Regions from separate parts of the Rossellomorea sp. ABR4_012 genome, predicted to be linked through region 1. Evidence: riboswitches for the same ligand, from Rfam matches in the RefSeq annotation. Region 1 holds a riboswitch; each other region holds the start of a gene.
The links. A riboswitch is a leader RNA that binds a small molecule or an ion and turns the genes downstream of it on or off. The one in region 1 is predicted to bind cyclic di-GMP.
Positions count from the first base shown of each region.

Region 2: it holds a riboswitch for cyclic di-GMP, as region 1 does, so the genes downstream of both, ACXAFV_RS00645 (EAL domain-containing protein) here and ACXAFV_RS04470 (hypothetical protein) in region 1, are expected to answer to the same signal.
Region 3: it holds a riboswitch for cyclic di-GMP, as region 1 does, so the genes downstream of both, ACXAFV_RS03100 (anti-repressor SinI family protein) here and ACXAFV_RS04470 (hypothetical protein) in region 1, are expected to answer to the same signal.
Region 4: it holds a riboswitch for cyclic di-GMP, as region 1 does, so the genes downstream of both, ACXAFV_RS03145 (hypothetical protein) here and ACXAFV_RS04470 (hypothetical protein) in region 1, are expected to answer to the same signal.

Region 1 is NZ_JBSWVK010000001.1:904,666-909,050, forward strand. Features, by position in the region: gene ACXAFV_RS04460 (murein hydrolase activator EnvC family protein) at 1-718, shown strand, start outside; cyclic di-GMP riboswitch class I at 984-1,072, shown strand; gene ACXAFV_RS04465 (hypothetical protein) at 1,220-1,492, shown strand; gene ACXAFV_RS04470 (hypothetical protein) at 1,571-1,888, opposite strand; cyclic di-GMP riboswitch class I at 1,911-2,004, opposite strand; gene ACXAFV_RS04475 (class I SAM-dependent methyltransferase) at 2,332-2,907, shown strand; gene ACXAFV_RS04480 (cytochrome c biogenesis CcdA family protein) at 3,224-3,937, shown strand; gene ACXAFV_RS04485 (response regulator transcription factor) at 3,950-4,385, shown strand, end outside.
Region 2 is NZ_JBSWVK010000001.1:128,904-133,288, reverse strand. Features, by position in the region: gene ACXAFV_RS00660 (CAP domain-containing protein) at 1-78, opposite strand, end outside; gene ACXAFV_RS00655 (DmpA family aminopeptidase) at 521-1,573, shown strand; gene ACXAFV_RS00650 (DNA-3-methyladenine glycosylase) at 1,671-2,255, shown strand; cyclic di-GMP riboswitch class II at 2,364-2,445, shown strand; gene ACXAFV_RS00645 (EAL domain-containing protein) at 2,576-3,244, shown strand; gene ACXAFV_RS00640 (ABC transporter permease subunit) at 3,440-4,385, shown strand, end outside.
Region 3 is NZ_JBSWVK010000001.1:598,007-602,391, forward strand. Features, by position in the region: gene ACXAFV_RS03085 (class D sortase) at 1-355, opposite strand, end outside; gene ACXAFV_RS03090 (helix-turn-helix domain-containing protein) at 352-693, opposite strand; gene ACXAFV_RS03095 (TasA family protein) at 925-1,581, shown strand; cyclic di-GMP riboswitch class I at 1,975-2,108, shown strand; gene ACXAFV_RS03100 (anti-repressor SinI family protein) at 2,143-2,277, shown strand; gene ACXAFV_RS03105 (helix-turn-helix domain-containing protein) at 2,308-2,628, opposite strand; gene ACXAFV_RS03110 (YwpF-like family protein) at 2,721-3,161, opposite strand; gene ACXAFV_RS03115 (single-stranded DNA-binding protein) at 3,422-3,796, shown strand; gene ACXAFV_RS03120 (hypothetical protein) at 3,815-3,988, shown strand.
Region 4 is NZ_JBSWVK010000001.1:608,070-612,454, reverse strand. Features, by position in the region: gene ACXAFV_RS03155 (helix-turn-helix domain-containing protein) at 61-474, shown strand; gene ACXAFV_RS03150 (YwzD family small protein) at 559-717, opposite strand; cyclic di-GMP riboswitch class I at 924-999, shown strand; gene ACXAFV_RS03145 (hypothetical protein) at 1,267-1,932, shown strand; gene ACXAFV_RS03140 (efflux RND transporter periplasmic adaptor subunit) at 1,955-3,187, shown strand; gene ACXAFV_RS03135 (alkaline phosphatase) at 3,296-4,385, shown strand, end outside.

The sequences.
Region 1 (4,385 bases):
ATTAAAGCAAGACTTAAACAGCGAAAAAGCACAAAAAGCAGAACTATTCAAGCAGCTTGAAAAACAGCAGGCTTCCCTTAAAGTTGAGAAAGCGGACCTGGAAAAAGAATCTAATGAACTGGCTAAAATGGAACAGCAAATCGGCGGAGAAATCCAGGCAGAGCAGGCACGTTTAGCAGAACTTGCCCGCCAGCGTGAACTTGAGAAGAAGAGACAAGCTGAAGCAGAGGCTGCGAAACGCGCAGCAGCACAATCTGCAAGCAGTGGCGGAGGTTCTTCTGCACCGGCACCAAGCACACCTGTAAGCTCAGGGACTTGGACAAGTCCTGCATCAGGTACGATTACAACTGAGTATGGATGGGATACTCTTAACGGGAAAGCTCGTTACCACTATGGTATCGATGTCGCTGCCCGCGGAAGTGTGCCGATCGTTGCAGCAGCTGACGGATATGTCATCAAGAGCCAATACAGCTCCAGCTACGGTAACGTTGTGTACATCACTCACTCAATCAACGGAAAAACCTTCACTACAGTGTATGCGCATATGGCTTCTTCATCAGTAAGCAGCGGCCAGCCTGTAGATAAAGGACAGCAAATCGGTTACATGGGTAACACAGGTTATTCCTTCGGACAGCATTTACACTTTGAACTTCATGCAGGTTCTTGGAATGCATCGAAATCCAACTCTGTAAACCCACGCCAATATATTAATTTCTAATAGAATAGTATTCTATAAAAAATCCTGCCATATGTTTATGGCAGGATTTTTTTGGATAAAAGTGTAGAAAATTTTTCTTTTTCTATTCTTTAATATTCATAAAAGAATACTTCCTGACCCTTACAAATCATACGTTATAATGTATAATGAAATTAATGTCGAAAAAGAAAATATTTACACCAAAACTCTTTTAAATCCTGATAATTATTGGTACTATAGTATTATTAAGGAAATATAATATGTATCATTTGAACTATAAATCAACCTTCGATAACGGCAAACTAATTCGAAAGATTAGGACGCAAAGCCACGGATCTAACGTTTTCATAAAACTATGACCGCCGGGTTACCGAAAAGGATTGGAAGATAAATGAACGCTGTCGCCGTTTGTCAGCTTCATTTATTGCCCGCCATTCTTTTTGGCGGGCATTTTTATTGGTTTGATCCCAGCGTCACTGCAGGCAGGCAAGGTAGTTCTGAATTAAGAAAGGAGATAAGAGGATGGAACAAGTATATATTTCTGACGTCAGAAGACAATTGAGAAGTTTTTGCAGGAGAAATCGTTCCTCTTTAAAGAATTTCAGCTCCTACACAGCGGAAGAGATCAGCGATATGGTGTTAAGCAGGCTGGGCTTTGAAGAGGTTAAGAAAATCGTAGACGATATCCAGCTGATTGACCGCAGAGGCGGAAACACGGGATTTTACTTGGTGCTTATTTTAGAAGCACTAAAGGGTTCACAACAAGCCAGTTCAGATGAGAGAGCGATTATATAATAAAAACCGGATGTCTTCTTCTTTTGACTGCCGGTTTTTTGTTATTTATATAGATTCTTCGGTAAGATCAATCCTCAATTATGCAGACATTGACAGCCACTGTTCCAGGTTCTTTTCAGCTGTACGGATATCCATTGTTATGTTTGTAAGGAACTCAAAATGAGGGTCCCTTTGACCCTGGTGCTTCAATAATTGGAAGATAGTAGGCTTTTGATATTTGATCACCGTCATCACTTCCATCATTGGCAAGTAAGCTTCTTTAGGCTGAATTCGTAAAAAAGAGCGTATGAGCTGGATATACTCTCCTGCATGCTTTTGTTCATCGCTTCGTAATTCAATCAATGCATTTAACCTGCATATATGACGTTTAATCGTTTGCAGTTCTTCAAAAGTCATTATGATTTCCCCTTTATCCTTTGTTGGCGGCCCGGCTATCCTAGCGGCAGTCCATTGTCCCCCTTAGACCCGAAGCTTTGCGTCCTTCCTTTTCAGGAAGTTTGCCTTTTTCAACAGAACCCTGTCAAAAAGAAATCCACCTTACTTTCATTTCCACTACTTGTTCTATACTGTTAATCGTAAATGAAGATAAAGTAATAGTTCTAAAATACCAAATCTGATACTGCGTCAAAGTCATTCTACTTGATAGGTGGCAAGAAAAGCATCATACTTACATACATAAGAGGGTATCTTAGTACAGATACATGTAGCGACTATTGTTTAAATGGTCTATATATCAGTAAAAGTGAAGAGAATAGTTTAAAAACAATCATTCGTCGATAGTCTGCCTCAACAGACGTCGTTACTTAAAAAAACTAACCAATAAAACGGAGGGACCAACCATGCAAGGACACGGCCACCTTTTTGAACACCACAAAGCATCAAAACTGCTCGACCCAAAGCGGAAGAAAATGGTGCCGGTGGACAAAGTACTCGAGCTTCTTCAACTGAATAAAGATGACCTCGTCGCCGATCTCGGATGCGGAAACGGCTACCTGACACTTCCAATTGCAAAGTCGGTAGATACCAAGGTACATGCTGTCGACCTTCAGCAAGAGATGCTCGAATATCTGCAGCACCGTGCAAAAGAAGCGAATGTAACCAATATTGAGTATGAAAAATCCTCATTGGAATACTTAAGTTTTAACAAGAACACCCTGGACAAGATTGTATCTGCATTCGTCCTGCATGAAGTGCCGAATCTGACCAAAGTATTTCAAGATTTAAATGACATGCTGAAAGACGACGGCCTATGGCTCATCCTTGACTGGGAAGCGGTGGAATCGGAAATGGGACCTCCGCTTGAAGAACGGATTCCTTCAGAAGAGCTGGCACATCAGCTGGGGACAGCCGGTTACGAGACGACAGTAGGACATCTGCATCCGGCTGTTTATTATATTGTTGTGCGTAAGGGATGAGAGGGTTGAATTGTTGGTGCCAGGTGTTTGTGCCTGGCTCAAATCGTCCGAATTATGCCAGGCACCGTTCATGGTAGTAAAACTGTACCAGGTTCACACCACCAGAAAAAGTAAGATCAACTGTAACAGGTGCAAAAATCTGAGCCAGGCTCAATTCGGCAAAAATGAGCCTGGCTCAAAATACCGAATCGTACCAGGCACCCCAAAATCCAAAACTATCCCCATCAATACCACCCCCCAAACAAAAAATCCCCACCCCTTAACAAAAAATTAACATTCCCCCGCCATACTATTGGTATAAAGGAGTGAACAATGTATGGCAGAGGTATCAATATGGTTTGCCCTGGCTGCGGGGGCGCTGTCGTTTTTCTCGCCGTGTGTGTTTCCGCTGCTGCCGGCGTATGTAAGTCATTTGACCGGCGGGCAGGCTGAAGGCGGCCGGATCCAAGTAGATAGACGAATCGTGCTTACCCTTTCGTTTGGCTTCATTGCAGGGTTTTCGTTTATCTTTATTTTAATGGGGGCATCGGCGAGCTTTCTCGGCGGGTTGTTCTCCGAGTATCGCATGTACATAGAGCAAATCGCAGGGATTCTGATCATCGTGTTTGGTTTGCAGATGATGGGCTGGATTTCGTTTTCGTTTCTGATGAAGGGCGGAAAGCAGTTTGAAACGAAGAAGAAAGGAACAGCATTTGGGTCGGTCCTGCTTGGAATGGCCTTTGCGAGCGGGTGGTCGCCTTGTGTAGGGCTGACGCTGTCTTCGATCCTTTTACTTGCAGGTGCAAGCTCTACGCTGTCTCAGGGAATCACGCTTCTGGTGGTCTATTCCATCGGGCTTGCCATTCCGTTTCTCATCATCTCACTCATGATCACGAAAACATTCACGGTCATGAAGAGGGTAAACAGGATCCTGCCGAAGCTGGCAAAAATCAATGGAGCCGTGATGGTCGCATTGGGGCTTCTCGTTTTCAGCGGAAAAATGCAGCAAATCTCCGCTTATCTTTCCGTATTCAGTCTTTTTTCAACCTAGGAGGAAATGGCCGTGAACGTTCAGAATAAAAGCATCCTCGTCGTGGAAGACGATGCAAAGATCCGGAAACTGATCAAGATATTTCTTGAAAAAGAGGGCTATGAAGTATTTGAAGCTGCTGATGGTAAAGAAGGGAAGCGTATGTTCAGAGAGCAAGATCCCTGCTTTGCCATCCTCGATTTGATGCTGCCTGAAATTCAAGGCGAAGAGCTGTGCAGATGGATTCGAGAGGATGAAAAGAGCGACATCGGCATCATCATGGTGACCGCAAAAGCGAGTGAAAATGAACGGATCCACGGATTGAAAACGGGGGCGGATGACTATGTGACAAAGCCATTCAGTCCAACCGAGCTTGTGACCCGTGTGGAGACGGTCCTGCGAAGGACGTCCAACCGATGCCAAAAGCTCAGCCGCAGCGGACTCACCCTCAAACCTCAAAAAGGGGAGG
Region 2 (4,385 bases), 780 kb from region 1:
ATTATTTGTGTTACATGCAGTTAAGAGCATTAAGGGAATGATCGTACATATGCTTAACAATCTAAGATGTTTTTTCAATTTTATATCCTCCAATTGGTTTATGGTGCATTCTCCCTGCCGAAATTGGCCAGGATTGATGACAGTTATTAATATTTGCACCTTCTGCAGGCGATATCCTCTGAAATATGTGGGAGAATTGGGGAGTGCGATAGGTAGAAGTGTTGATAAGGTGTCTTGAGATGGTGCCTGGCTCAAAAAGGCTAATTTGAGCCAGGCACAAATCGGTGGAATTGAGCCAGGCACAAATCGGTGGAATTGAACCAGGCACAAATCGGTGGAATTGAACCAGGCACAAATCGGTGGAATTGAGCCGCACAAATCGATGGAATTGAGCCAGGCACAAATCGGTGGAATTGAGCCAGGCACCAGAAGAAGATCAATATTGCCGCTGCAAAAAAGGTAATAATATGTTCAGAATCGAATTGTAAAAGTAACATGTCATAAAGGAGTGTTCGCTTTAATGGTAAGAAAAAGATTGCGTGACCTGGGAGTGGAGATTGGTTCTTATTCTTGCGGGCAAGCTAACAGCATCACTGATATTAAAGGTGTTAAAGTGGGGCATCAGACACTTTATTATGAAAAAAACGGGGAAACGGTACGTACAGGTGTGACGGCTGTTTTGCCCCATGAAGGAAATATTTTCAGGGAAAAAGTGTACGCTGCCAGCCATGTGATCAACGGATTCGGTAAGACGGCGGGGACGATACAAATCGAGGAACTGGGTGTGTTGGAAAGTCCAATCATGCTGACCAATACACTTTCTGTCGGGGATGTCATGAAGGGGACGGTCCAATATTTAATGGAGGAATGCCCGGAGATTGGAGATACAACAGGGACGGTCAATGTGTTTGTCGGGGAGTGCAATGATGGGTATCTGAATGACATCAGGGGGCTCCATGTGACCCCTGAAGATGCGAAAGAAGCAATACATAAAGCTCACTCGGAATTGGTTGAAGAAGGGTGTGCAGGCGCAGGAACTGGAATGCTATGTCTAGGATATAAGGGAGGCATTGGGACAAGTTCACGGCAGCACAGATTTAGCGAAGAGCTATATTCGGTAGGTGCGCTTGTGGTAACGAATTTCGGCAGACGCAGTGATTTGCGCATCCCTGTGGAAGTTGAAAAGGAAGAGGGTGAGGTTCCTGATGGATCCATTATGATTATTTTGGCAACAGATGCTCCGATGAATGAAAGGCAGCTTAAGCGGCTGGCTAAGCGGGCGTCATTCGGCCTTTCAAGGACCGGTTCTTATGCGGCCCACGGAAGCGGTGATATTGTCCTTGCGTTTTCCACAGCCCACAAGGTGCCGCATCAACCATCTGAAGACAATACATTAACATACTCGTTCATTAAAGAAGATGGTGAGATTATTTCAACACTTTTTGAAATGGCTGTTGATAGTGTCGAGGAAGCAATATGGAATGCCTTGGCTAAAGCGGAAACGACGACAGGAAGAAATGACCGGAGAGTGGAAGCCATTCCATTGGAGCGACTGACCTGTTTAAGGAGATAATGAAAAAGGAAAGCAAAGTCTTGCCATCATAAAAGGTTTTTTCCTCCAGGAAAAGAGGAAATATAAAAGGAAGGATTACGTAAGGGATGTGAAAAAGATGAACTACACACCTTTGCCTCTCTCTTTTTACGAACTGCCCACCTTAGATCTTGCTCAATCACTTTTAGGGTGTGTGCTCGTAAAAGAAACCGAGGAAGGAATCGCTTCAGGCTACATCGTGGAAACTGAAGCTTATCTGGGTCCCGAAGACAGGGCCGCCCACAGCTTTGGAAATCGCCGGACAAAGCGGACGGAAATCATGTTCCATGAAGCGGGCCGGGTATATACATATTTGATGCATACTCATTGCCTCGTCAATGTGGTATCCGCTGGAGTCGGGGTGCCGAACGCTATTTTAATCAGGGCGGTCGAACCGTTGGAGGGCCTGGAGTTAATGAAAGAAAGAAGAAAAGGCCATCCGATGAAAAACTGGACGAGCGGTCCAGGTAAATTGACGAAAGCTTTAGGGATTACCATGGAGGACTATGGGAGGTTCTATACTGAACCGCCGCTTATCATCGCGGAGGGGTATACCCCTCCCGAAATTGCTTCCGGTAAAAGAATCGGCATCGATAACACAGGGGAAGCAAGGGATTATCCATGGCGCTACTGGGTTAAAGGGAACCTTTATATTTCCAGATAGCACAACAGATTCTAAATTTTCAAATAAATAATGAAAAAATACTCCCAATGTACTAGTTTTATGGTATATTTTACTTATTAAGATTGTTTTCTACATAAAATGATAAATTTCGCATTGGGAGCTGTGAACCTGAATGATAGATGGGCGCTTACATTCAGGGGAGCTAGTAGCGCAACCGACCACATACGAACGTAATCCAAGCGTTCTTTCATGTGGTTTTTTTATTTAAGAAAAAGAGTTCTGTTCCAAAAACATACGATAAAGAGAGTACAGGGGTTTTATGAATATATTTACGATTTTTCAAGAGGACTTTATTTATCATGATTATCAGCCTTTATACACAATTGATCGCTGTCTATCGCTTTACGGATATGAAGCGCTGCTCAGGAATACACATCAGGAGAATCCAGAGACGCTTTTTGACAGCAATGAGGGCTAACATATTGTATAAGCTTGATACCTTATCGATTTCAAAAGCAATCGAGGGATTCTTGCATAATCGGAATCAAAACGGAAAACTGTTCTTGAATGTGTATGTGACCACGATCTTACATCCAAGCTTTCATAGATATTTCGACTATCTCATGGAGACCTACCCTCAACTTCAAGGGCGCCTTGTTTTCGAGCTGAATGAATCAACTTCAGATGAGCTCTGGCAGAATCCGTTATTGCTGAAGGCTCTAAAGAATCTAAAACAATACAATGTTTTATATGCCATTGATGATTTCGGGCAAGGAACAGCCTCTATAAAAAAGTCCATAGAATTTGAACCTGACATTATCAAGCTTGATCGATACTTTGCAAAAAATCTTGCTGAGAGTGAAAGGAAACAGCGTTTTATCTCTTTCTTTAATCAATTTTACGGAAGCGATACACTCATCATTTTAGAAGGAATTGAACAGGAAGAAGATATGCTTGTGGCCAAGCAACTTGGCATCACAATCGGGCAGGGCTATTTTCTGGGCCGTCCGAGTCAGCTGCTGGCATAAATAAGGAAGATCGGGATGCTTAGTCACCATCATGACTGAGTGTCCTGATTTTTTTATATGCTTAAAAGTTTTTATTGCTGTGTCTCAATGAGCCGTTCCGCTATTTATTTGATACTGAATTGTTAAAATTGAAATAAAATTGAAAAAATTTACATTATCCATTAAACTGAAGAAAAAGATAAAAAGGGGATTACTATGAGATTTTTGAGGTTTCCACTAAAATTCGTGTTCTATTATTTTCTTGGTTTTCTAGGGATCATTGCCATCAGCGTTGCCCCTCAAGCCATGAGAGAAAGGGGACTGTATAACTTTATCGGGTACTCCGAAGAAGTGATTAAGTTTTTCTTTGCGTTTTGGGATAAAGAAAATTGGAGTTATTCATATAAAGGATATACGGAACATTTCATGGATATGCTTTGGGGCCCTTATCTGTATTCTTTGCAAGTATTAGGCGGGGCCTTGGCAATCGGACTTGGATTCGGGCTTATTTTGACTATCATTACGGTATTTCTTCCCCGTTGGTTATCATCACCTCTAAAGAAACTGTTGAACCTCCTGGAAACTGTTCCGGATCTTATGTTTGCTTTCATGCTCCAGTTGTTCATTGTCTTCGTCTTTAAAAAATTCGGCTTCGAGCTCATGCAGTTTACGGAACTGGGAGATGAAAAAGTCTATCTTGCACCCATGATTACCCTCTCGATCATCCCGATGATCTCGTTCTTTCGTATTCTTCTTCTGATAACAGAAGAAGAACTCTTAAAGCCTCATATTGAATTTGCTCAGAGTAAAGGCATGTCCAAGGGAAAAATCCTGTTGTCCCATGTATCTAAAAATATTTCACCAAGCCTTTTTTATCATGGAAAAATCATCATTTGGGGAATGCTTTCAAGCTTATTTGTCATTGAAACCATTTTTAATATGAGAGGAATCACATACTATATCGTGCAGGATTTCAGGCCGATGGTCATCGCCATTTCGCTCATTCTGATTTTCACGCCTTTCTTCGTTGTTTATCAGGGTGTATACCTGTGGGTTAATTCAGCCAGTAATGAAGATGACACCAAGTATAAAAAGGACAAAACAAAATGGACTGAATGGCGGATATGGGGATGGCTTGCTGCCATCAGAAAATTGTGGTGGC
Region 3 (4,385 bases), 310 kb from region 1:
CTCGATGTCCTGCTAGAAAAATTCGATCTTTTTGTCCTGGCAACTTGGAATCTGAATAATGGCCTACCCCTTTTTCCAACTCCTCCTCCTCTGTACCTTCAATAATTGGCAGTTCCTTTTTTAATTTGGGGATTGTGAGGATACCCACTACATCACCTTGCAAAAATGAATAGGTAATTTCACTTGAATGATCTGTCTTATCATTTCCAATTGCCTTTACGATGTTAAGTGCATCTCCCAATGCTTTCTTTTCCTGTAGCTCTTGATTTATTATTTGATATCCGGAAATCCCCAATAACGCCCCGCCGCCAATCAGTAAGACAACACTTAAAAATTTTAAAAAATGAATTTTCACATGCTTTGCTCCTTTTTAAATTGGATAAATCGGATATAATCCAGAAAGTCTTGTTTGGTAAGCCCTTCTTCTATAGCTTTTTTAACTAACTGCAGCCATTCTTCATCGATAGAAAGACTTTCCGATTTGAATTCAAGTAATTGGCTGAGTGATATATTCAAGGTCTCAGCTAATTTTTGAAGAACCTGTATGCTGGGGTTTTTTTGCAATCCTCTCTCAATTGAGCTTATGTAGGACTTAGAGATTCCTGCTAAATGTGAGAGCTCATTGATCGTCATCCCCCTTTCTTCCCTGTAATGTTTTAAGACCTCACCTACCAATGCACTCAGCCCTTTCATAAATCAGATATATTCATTATATAGAACAAAGTGTAATTTATAAAAAACGAAAAAGTGAGCATTTAAGAGTTAATTCTATATAAAGAACGAAATAGTAGTAGAAAATCAATAAAATAAAGAAATTTAATCCTTTAAAAATAGAATCTAGTTTAATATACTGAAATCATAAGTTCTTTAAAAAGAACAATCGGAGAAATGCAGGAGGAAAAACATAATCAAAGGAGACTTAATATGAAGAAATTTAATAAAATCATTAGTATTTTTATCATTTTTTTGTTTTTGTTTACTCCTGATAATTTACAAGCAGAAGAGAACAGTAAAGTACAAGGAGATATAGATATCTCTATTAGTCCATCACCGGTTTTGTTCAATCTTACAAATGTTAAACCGGGGGATAAAATATCAAGAAAAATAACAATATCAAATAACGGGAAACAGGATTTCCGTTATCTTTTTTCTAACACATTTTTAAGAGGATCTGAAAAGTTCTACAATGAATTAATCTTGGAAATCAGTGATATGAAGGAAATTTTGGTAAAAGGAAAAGTTAAGGATTTCAAAACACTAGATCTTCGAGCTTTAGAAAGTAGTTCTTCTGAAACATTAGGAATTACCATAGAAATACCATATGAGCTTGGGAATGAATTTCAAGGGTTATCGACAGAATTTCAGTTCAGTTTTCTGGTGGAAGGACCCGATGGTGCAGTTACTCCAGTCGCTGGAGGAAATATCTTACCTGATACAGCAACTGAATATTTCAAATATTTATTGATGGGAAGTGTACTATTTATATTGGGAATATGCTTATACATGTTTACAAGGAGAAAGTTTGTATCAACAAAAATTAAACTCCCTGAAATTTCCCTTAAAGAAAGGAAAGAAGTATAGTATGTATAAAAAAATATGTACTCGCTGTAAAAGAGCATCCTTCAGCAGTTCGGAAACCGGTCAATGGATCTGTCCATCCTGTGGACATGATTTGACTAACCACTCTTTTTATAACTCCAACACTTTCCATAATATTAATGATAAAGTCCTTCCTTTGAAGAAAAAATTAGAAGCTTACCAAAATCAACTAAGTAGTAATTATTCGCAGTAATTCGACATAAGTATTCGTCGTTTCTTTTAACAAATAGCACATTATAGATAAAGTCGTTAAACTCCTGTCAAAAAACAACAAACTATGTAGGAAAAAAGTGTAAAAATAATTGTCAGAAAAGACAAAAAACAACAGTTTTAAAGGTTCATCGTTAGTATAATGGGTATAGTTCTAAGGGGCTAGTCAGACAAAGGCAAACCTATTGAAAAGTAGGGACGCAAAGTCACGGGTCTAAGGTAAGAAGATGTGAACAAATTGAAATCAACCTACATAGAAAAAATGCACATTGGACGACTAAGATGGCTGGATTGCCTGAAATACATATATGTATTTTGGGAGGAATGGTATTGATGAAGCGTGAACTTGATCTGGAATGGATTGAACTAGTGAAGCAGGCACTTGATGCAGGGATTTCAAAGAATGATATTAGAGAATATTTACAAAATCATAGCAAAAATGCAGCTGAAGAATATAAAATCGTATAATGTGAAAAGTCTTGCAGAGACTGCAAGACTTTATTTATTTCCTAATTTCCATTTATTAAATTCAATAAACTCACGGAACTGTTCCTTTGTAATACCAGAATCCATCGCTTCCTCAGCAATTTTGATCCATTCGCGATCGACTGCTGTGTTTTCGGATTCATCGTGTAATAATGCGTCCATCGAGATTCCCAAAGCGGCAGAAACCTTTTCTAAAAACTGTATGGATGGGTTTTGTTGAATGTTGCGCTCAATGGAGCTCAAATATGACTTGGCAACCCCAGCTTTTTCGGCCAGCTCTGTCATAGACATTCTCTTTTCCTGTCTATACTTTTTCACTCTCTCCCCAATCATTGTGGACACCTACCTATTGAATCGTATCGATAATCTTATTATAACAAACCGTCAACATCTACTCTATAAGAAGTTTACATATTCTCGTAAAATTAGACGCTCGGTTTTGATGTAACTGGAATGCGCGGCTTGGACACCATCTTCTCGCGGAATTCTTTCATCAATTCTTCACCGGAATATCCTTTTTGCAGCAAGTCGTCCAACAGTAGCTCGGCATACTCGTTGCGCTGCTTCTTTAATTTTCCTTCAAATAAAATACTCATCCGGCCGTTCATTTTCTTGATGCAGCGTATGGACGTCATGAAAGCGGCAGGATCATTGGCTTTATGGGAGATGACGACCTGGATTTCCAAATCCCCCTTTTGCTGCTGGGCCTTTTGAAAAAATTCAATGTGTTCTTGTGACATATACGTTTCGACAAGCCACGTACTCTTCTCATCCTCTTTATTGATGATCAAACCGTCCTCAATATCAAAATCCTGGAGTTCATCATTATCAACTACCTGCAGTGAAATCACTTTAAAAGTTTTCATGAACGAACATCTCCTATAAATAGGTTATTATTAAAAATTATATCACAGCGTAAAAAGAATCCATAATATCAAATTGTGTTAAAAAAGTCTGATTTCTGATATTTGGGCTTATTTTGCGTTGAAAATCGGAAATCTCCCTAGGCGAATTTGCCAAATTTGAGGCTGCTTAGGCTCTGAAATTCAGAAATTAACGATTTTACAAGCTTAGGAGGGGAGGGTAAGATGAAATTATTCCAAAGAGAAAGGAGTGAAGAACAAAGGTGATCAATCAAGTAACCCTGGTGGGAAGGCTGACCAAGGATCCCGAAGCGAGGAAAACGATGGAAGGCAGGTCGGTCCTCAATGTAACGGTTGCCGTCAACCGCCAGTTTAAAAACCAGCAGGGACAGGTGGAGACGGATTTCGTCATGTGCAAGATATGGAACAAGGCGGCCGATAACACGGAGAAATATTGCCGCAAAGGCTCGGTCGTCGGCATCACCGGCCGCATTCAAACCCGCAATTATGAAAATGATCAAGGAAAAAGGATCTATGTCACCGAGGTAGTGGCTGATTCGATACGATTCATGGATTCAAAGCCGCAGCCTGACAGAGAACAGCAGCCGGCGAAAGAACCGGTCGAACTGCCATTTTAAAAGAAGGGAGGGGCACATATGGCAACCCTGCAATCGCTGGAACAACGAATCGATCGACTAGAAAAACTGAATGAAGACCTGATCAAGAAAGTAGCACGTGCCAACGTCGAGAATTTCTACCTCTCACAACGGGTAACCGCACTCGAGCAAGGATATGAACACCCGAGTGCCATTCTGCAGACTACATCTTAAGGAACCTCGATTTCTCTCCAACTTAGAACCCTTCAAACGTACATCCTATTCGTAAATAATTTCTGTCCAACCTATAAGTGTTTGTCTCAAAGTCCAATTGTCATCATGTCACCGCGTCATCCCTCTAACATACCTCGTTAGAAATAGAATATCGTAAGGAAGTAGTGAAGTAGTTTTGTAAGTTCCCCAATATGTCTTCATGTAGGGTCGGTTTCCATTGGAGCCGGCTGTTTTTTTGTGGTTTTACAGAGAGAGGAGGAGAAAAGTTGGAGCTTGCTAGTTCAAAGACAAGGAAAAAGCAGCCTAGCCTCCATATATGAGCCATTCTGGGGAAATATGATCCATTTCCAGGATTTATGGTCCATTTTCCAACTTTATGATCCATTCGACAAAAAAT
Region 4 (4,385 bases), 300 kb from region 1:
ATCCAGATACCGAAGTTAAAAAGATTATCTTGAAGGAAAAAGGGATAGTCGGTGAAACGTATGGAATTGGAATTACACGAAGAATTACAGCGGTACCGAAAAGAAGTACTCGATTTGTCTCAGGGAGAAGCTGCAGAGCGGCTGAACATCGGATCAAGCAGTCTGTCGAATTATGAACGCGGCAAGAGGGAAATACCTTCAAAGATGCTGCGCAGATTTAAAGAAGTGTATAAAATCCCTACGGAAGAAATGAACCGGATCATTTATGGAGAAAAAGCAGATGGGTACACCCCTGACCCCATGGTCTTGAGGGAATCATTCGAAGATGAGGAAACAGCTGCAATCATCCAAATGCTGAATGATCACCCTAAATTAAAGCGCACATTAGCTTCTCTCACCTATCAAACAGAAAAGCGAAAAGAAAAATTCGCCAGCCAGGCAAGCTCCCTCTACAACTACGCTCAGGATTGGTGATGAATTGTAGGGACGGGCCTTTAGCTCGCTAAAGGCCCGTCCCTCGTTACTTTAACGTGAAAAAGCACTCTAAAACAATTTGTTTTAGAGTGCTTTTTCATTTTGTAATGTATATTCACTTTGAAGTTCTTGTTTTAGCCAATTTAACATTTTATTTGCATCCATGTTTCCCTGCTGTCCTTTGTCGAATGCTTTTTGCATGACAGAGAGAACATGCTGCTCTTTGCTGACTTTCTTGCTCAAAAAGACAACCTCCTACAATTAAAAACAGTTTCTACTACTTTATTACACTAGTTGTCGAAAGTTCAAACATCAATTAATAGATATATTACCAGATTTATACACATAACAAAAGGAATACTTTTAAGAATAATGACTTTTTTCCTATTTTTATCTTTTATGTTTATTCCGATATAGAGGAGGGAAAATGATACACTATATTGTAAGGTTCTGACTAAAGGCAAAATCATCGAAAGGTGATGACGCAAAGCTATAGGGGCTATCCAACGCCAGCCAGCTACCAAAACCAAGGAGTGATAAATTTGTCGTTTTTAACACCAGAAGAGATAATGATTAAAAAGAAAAAAAGAAAAATTATGATGTACATAGGAATTTTCACCGTAACTGGTATCGTAATAGCAGGAACCACACTTCTCACATATGGTTTCTAAAAAAGGCGTCTTTTGACGCTTTTTTTTATTGGTTTCTTCTATTATTCTACAATATATGGAAAAGTTCTCGTTTTTTCGATAGAATATTAGATGCAGCCTATACTACTTGGAGGAAACCGCTATGCTAAAAGAAATAAATATATTTAAGGGACTAAAAAGCCCTTCTTTCTTTTTCTATGACCTGTCAACCACGGAAAATCCAAAGGGGTACCTAAAGAACATATTTCGTATGATTCTGTTATCCGCCTTAACTTTTGGTTTGATTTCCTCTTTCGGTATAGGAATGGATCCACTTTCAAAAGAGTTGAACAAACTTACCCCTGCTTTACTTGAATTAGAGAAGTTCCTGTTTTTCGCAGGAAGGATCCTTAACGGGATATTCTATTCCATCATTATTATATTTATTCCAAGTATCATTTTCTGGACGATTTCCGAGAAAGGTGAATACCGAAAACTCGTCATTGTTCAAGGATTAGTACTGCTTATCTTATTACTTGAGAGATTGACCTACATCCCATTATCTCTATTCTTCTCACTGGATTGGTTTTCGTCTCCACTATCACTCGGAGTCATCGCCCAGTACATAACAGCGAAACCTTGGGTCATTTATTTCTTAGGCAGCTTTTCCTTATTTAAAATCTGGATTTTCTACATCCAATACAAAGGGCTTAAACGTCTTACCGAACAAAAAAACTGGCTGATTTGGACAGTCATCTTACTAACGAATCTATTCTTCTGGGCCATCACTGCATTTTTAGCCTATATCGATTTTTCAACATTAATTTAACGTCTAAAGGCTGGGATCATTTATGAATAAACGAAAACTATTATACACCGGTCTCTCTTTGTCTCTCCTATTTGTAGGGACGAATGCTTATCTAATTGAAAAAGCAAAGAGCAAAGTCGACCGGGAAGTCCGGATTGAAGAGTGGGACGCATTCGATAAAGACGACTTACAAAAAGAGCTCTCTAAATCCGGTGTCGCCACATCTGCAGAAGAAACCTACCTTTATTTCAACGATGAATTCGGCTCCTTCAAGAAGTTCCTCGTTAAAGAAGGCGACGAAGTGAAATCAGGAACGCCTCTATATGAGTACGAAGTCACTGATTTTACAGGGCAGAAAGACGTCCTCGAATCAGAAGTCGACCAGCTCGAAGATGAAATCGACAGCATCGAAGACAATATCTCGGATTTGGAACGGCTCGAGAACTCACTCCCTTCTTCTTATGATGAAGAGGAGATGCCGCTCGAAGCAAGTGCCCTTGAAACAGAATATGACATTAAGAAGGAAATCGCCTCTCGGGAACTTGAAATTGACCGACTGGAAAATCAAATCGACAGCCTAGAGCGTCAAATTTCAGACCTTCAATCATATGAAACGACACTGACAGTCGAAAGCAGCGGGGATGGTATCGTCAAAAACCTTTCCCACTCTGTCCAGAATCCATTGATCACAATCGCTTCTGAAGCTACGGTGATTACGACTGACTTAACGGAAAAAGAAATCATGGACGTTGAAGAAAACATGAACGCAAAAGTACAGTCCGAAGTAGAGAAGAAAACTCAAAAAGGGATTGTTACTGATGTCTCTTCCCTTCCTAAAAGAGATCCTCACATAGAAACGGACAGCATGTATCCGATAAAAATTCAGCTTGAGGACGAAGACAACAAACTGCTGCCTGGCCACCATGTACTAGTGTCAGTGATCACCGATGAAGTAAAGAACACTCTGGTCGTACCGGTGACGGCTGTTGAAAAATCAGGCTCAAAAAAACATGTCTGGGTGCTGACGGATAAAGGTGTAGTGAAAAAGAAAACCGTTGAAACCGGACTGCAGGTAGACGGCAAGGTGCAAATCAAATCCGGCGTAAAAGCCGGCGAATATTTCATCGTAAACCCTGATGAAATCCCTGCTTTGAGAAATGGCGCTTCATTCATTACCGCTCTCGATTGGGATAAAATCAAGTTGAGAGATTTGAAGAAAATGGACCGGCCGACTGTTTTGGAAAATCTGTTGTTAGGAATATTAGAAAGAAAATAATGTTTCGAGGAGACCCGCCCTGATTTGGAGCGGGTCTCTTTTATACATAGTCTCTTTATGAGTGTTGATACTAAGTGTATCTGACACTCATTTAAAGGAGACGATTCCATGAAAACCTTCAAATCTGCACTCATTGTCATCATCCTTCTGTCCCTGCTTGCATTCTCTTTCCCTTCCACCTGCGGATTTGCCGCCACCCCTCCCAAGAAAAATGTCATCTTCATGATCATGGACGGCACAAATTCCGATATCGTCACACTTTCAAGATGGTATAAAGGTTCCGGACTCAACCTTGATAAAATCCTTGTCGGAGGCGTACGAACCTATTCCGGGGAATCTGCCATCACGGATTCTGCGGCTGCAGGAACCGCAATGTCGATCGGGGAGAAAACAAAGGCGGACTATATCGGCATGAACGCTGACGGTAAACCGGTTCTGACCGTGTTGGAGGCAGCCAAGCTGTCCGGCTATGCAGGGGGAATCGTGGCGACCTCCCCTGTTCAGCACGCAACTCCTGCTGCCTTCACTGCCCATGTGCTGAACCGCGATGAATTCGGGGACATCGGTGAACAGCAGGTCTACCAGAACCTCGACGTCATCCTCGGCGGCGGTGCTGCCTGGCTCAAACCAAAATCCAAAAACTCAGTCAAAAATGACGACGGCATGCTCAAAACCAAACAAATCTCCCGCGAAGACGGCGAAAACCTTGTTACTAAGATAAAATCCAACCCCCTTTACTCCTTCACCGCAACGAGGGACGGGCTTTCAAAAAGTCTTGGAGCCGATAAGCTGTGGGGGGCGTTTGCCGAGGAGGATCTGGCTTATGATTTTGACCGAAAGGCGCTGAAGCCGGATGAACCGACGCTTGCTGAGATGACGAAGGCGGCAATTGAACGATTATCAGTTAATGAGAAAGGTTTTTTTCTGATGGTGGAAGGCAGCAAGGTGGATTGGGCGGCGCATAAGAATGATCCTGTCGGGATGATCAGTGAGGTGTTGAGCTTTGACCTGGCCGTAGGTGAAGCGTTGGAATATGCGGAGCGAGATGGAAATACCATGGTCGTTGCGGTTACGGATCACGGGAACAGCGGGTTGACCCTTGGTAATCGAGATACTGATAAAACGTATAAGAATCAGCCTATTGAAACATTCATAGAACCGTTGAAAAAAGCCGAATTTACGGTGAAGGGTGCTACTT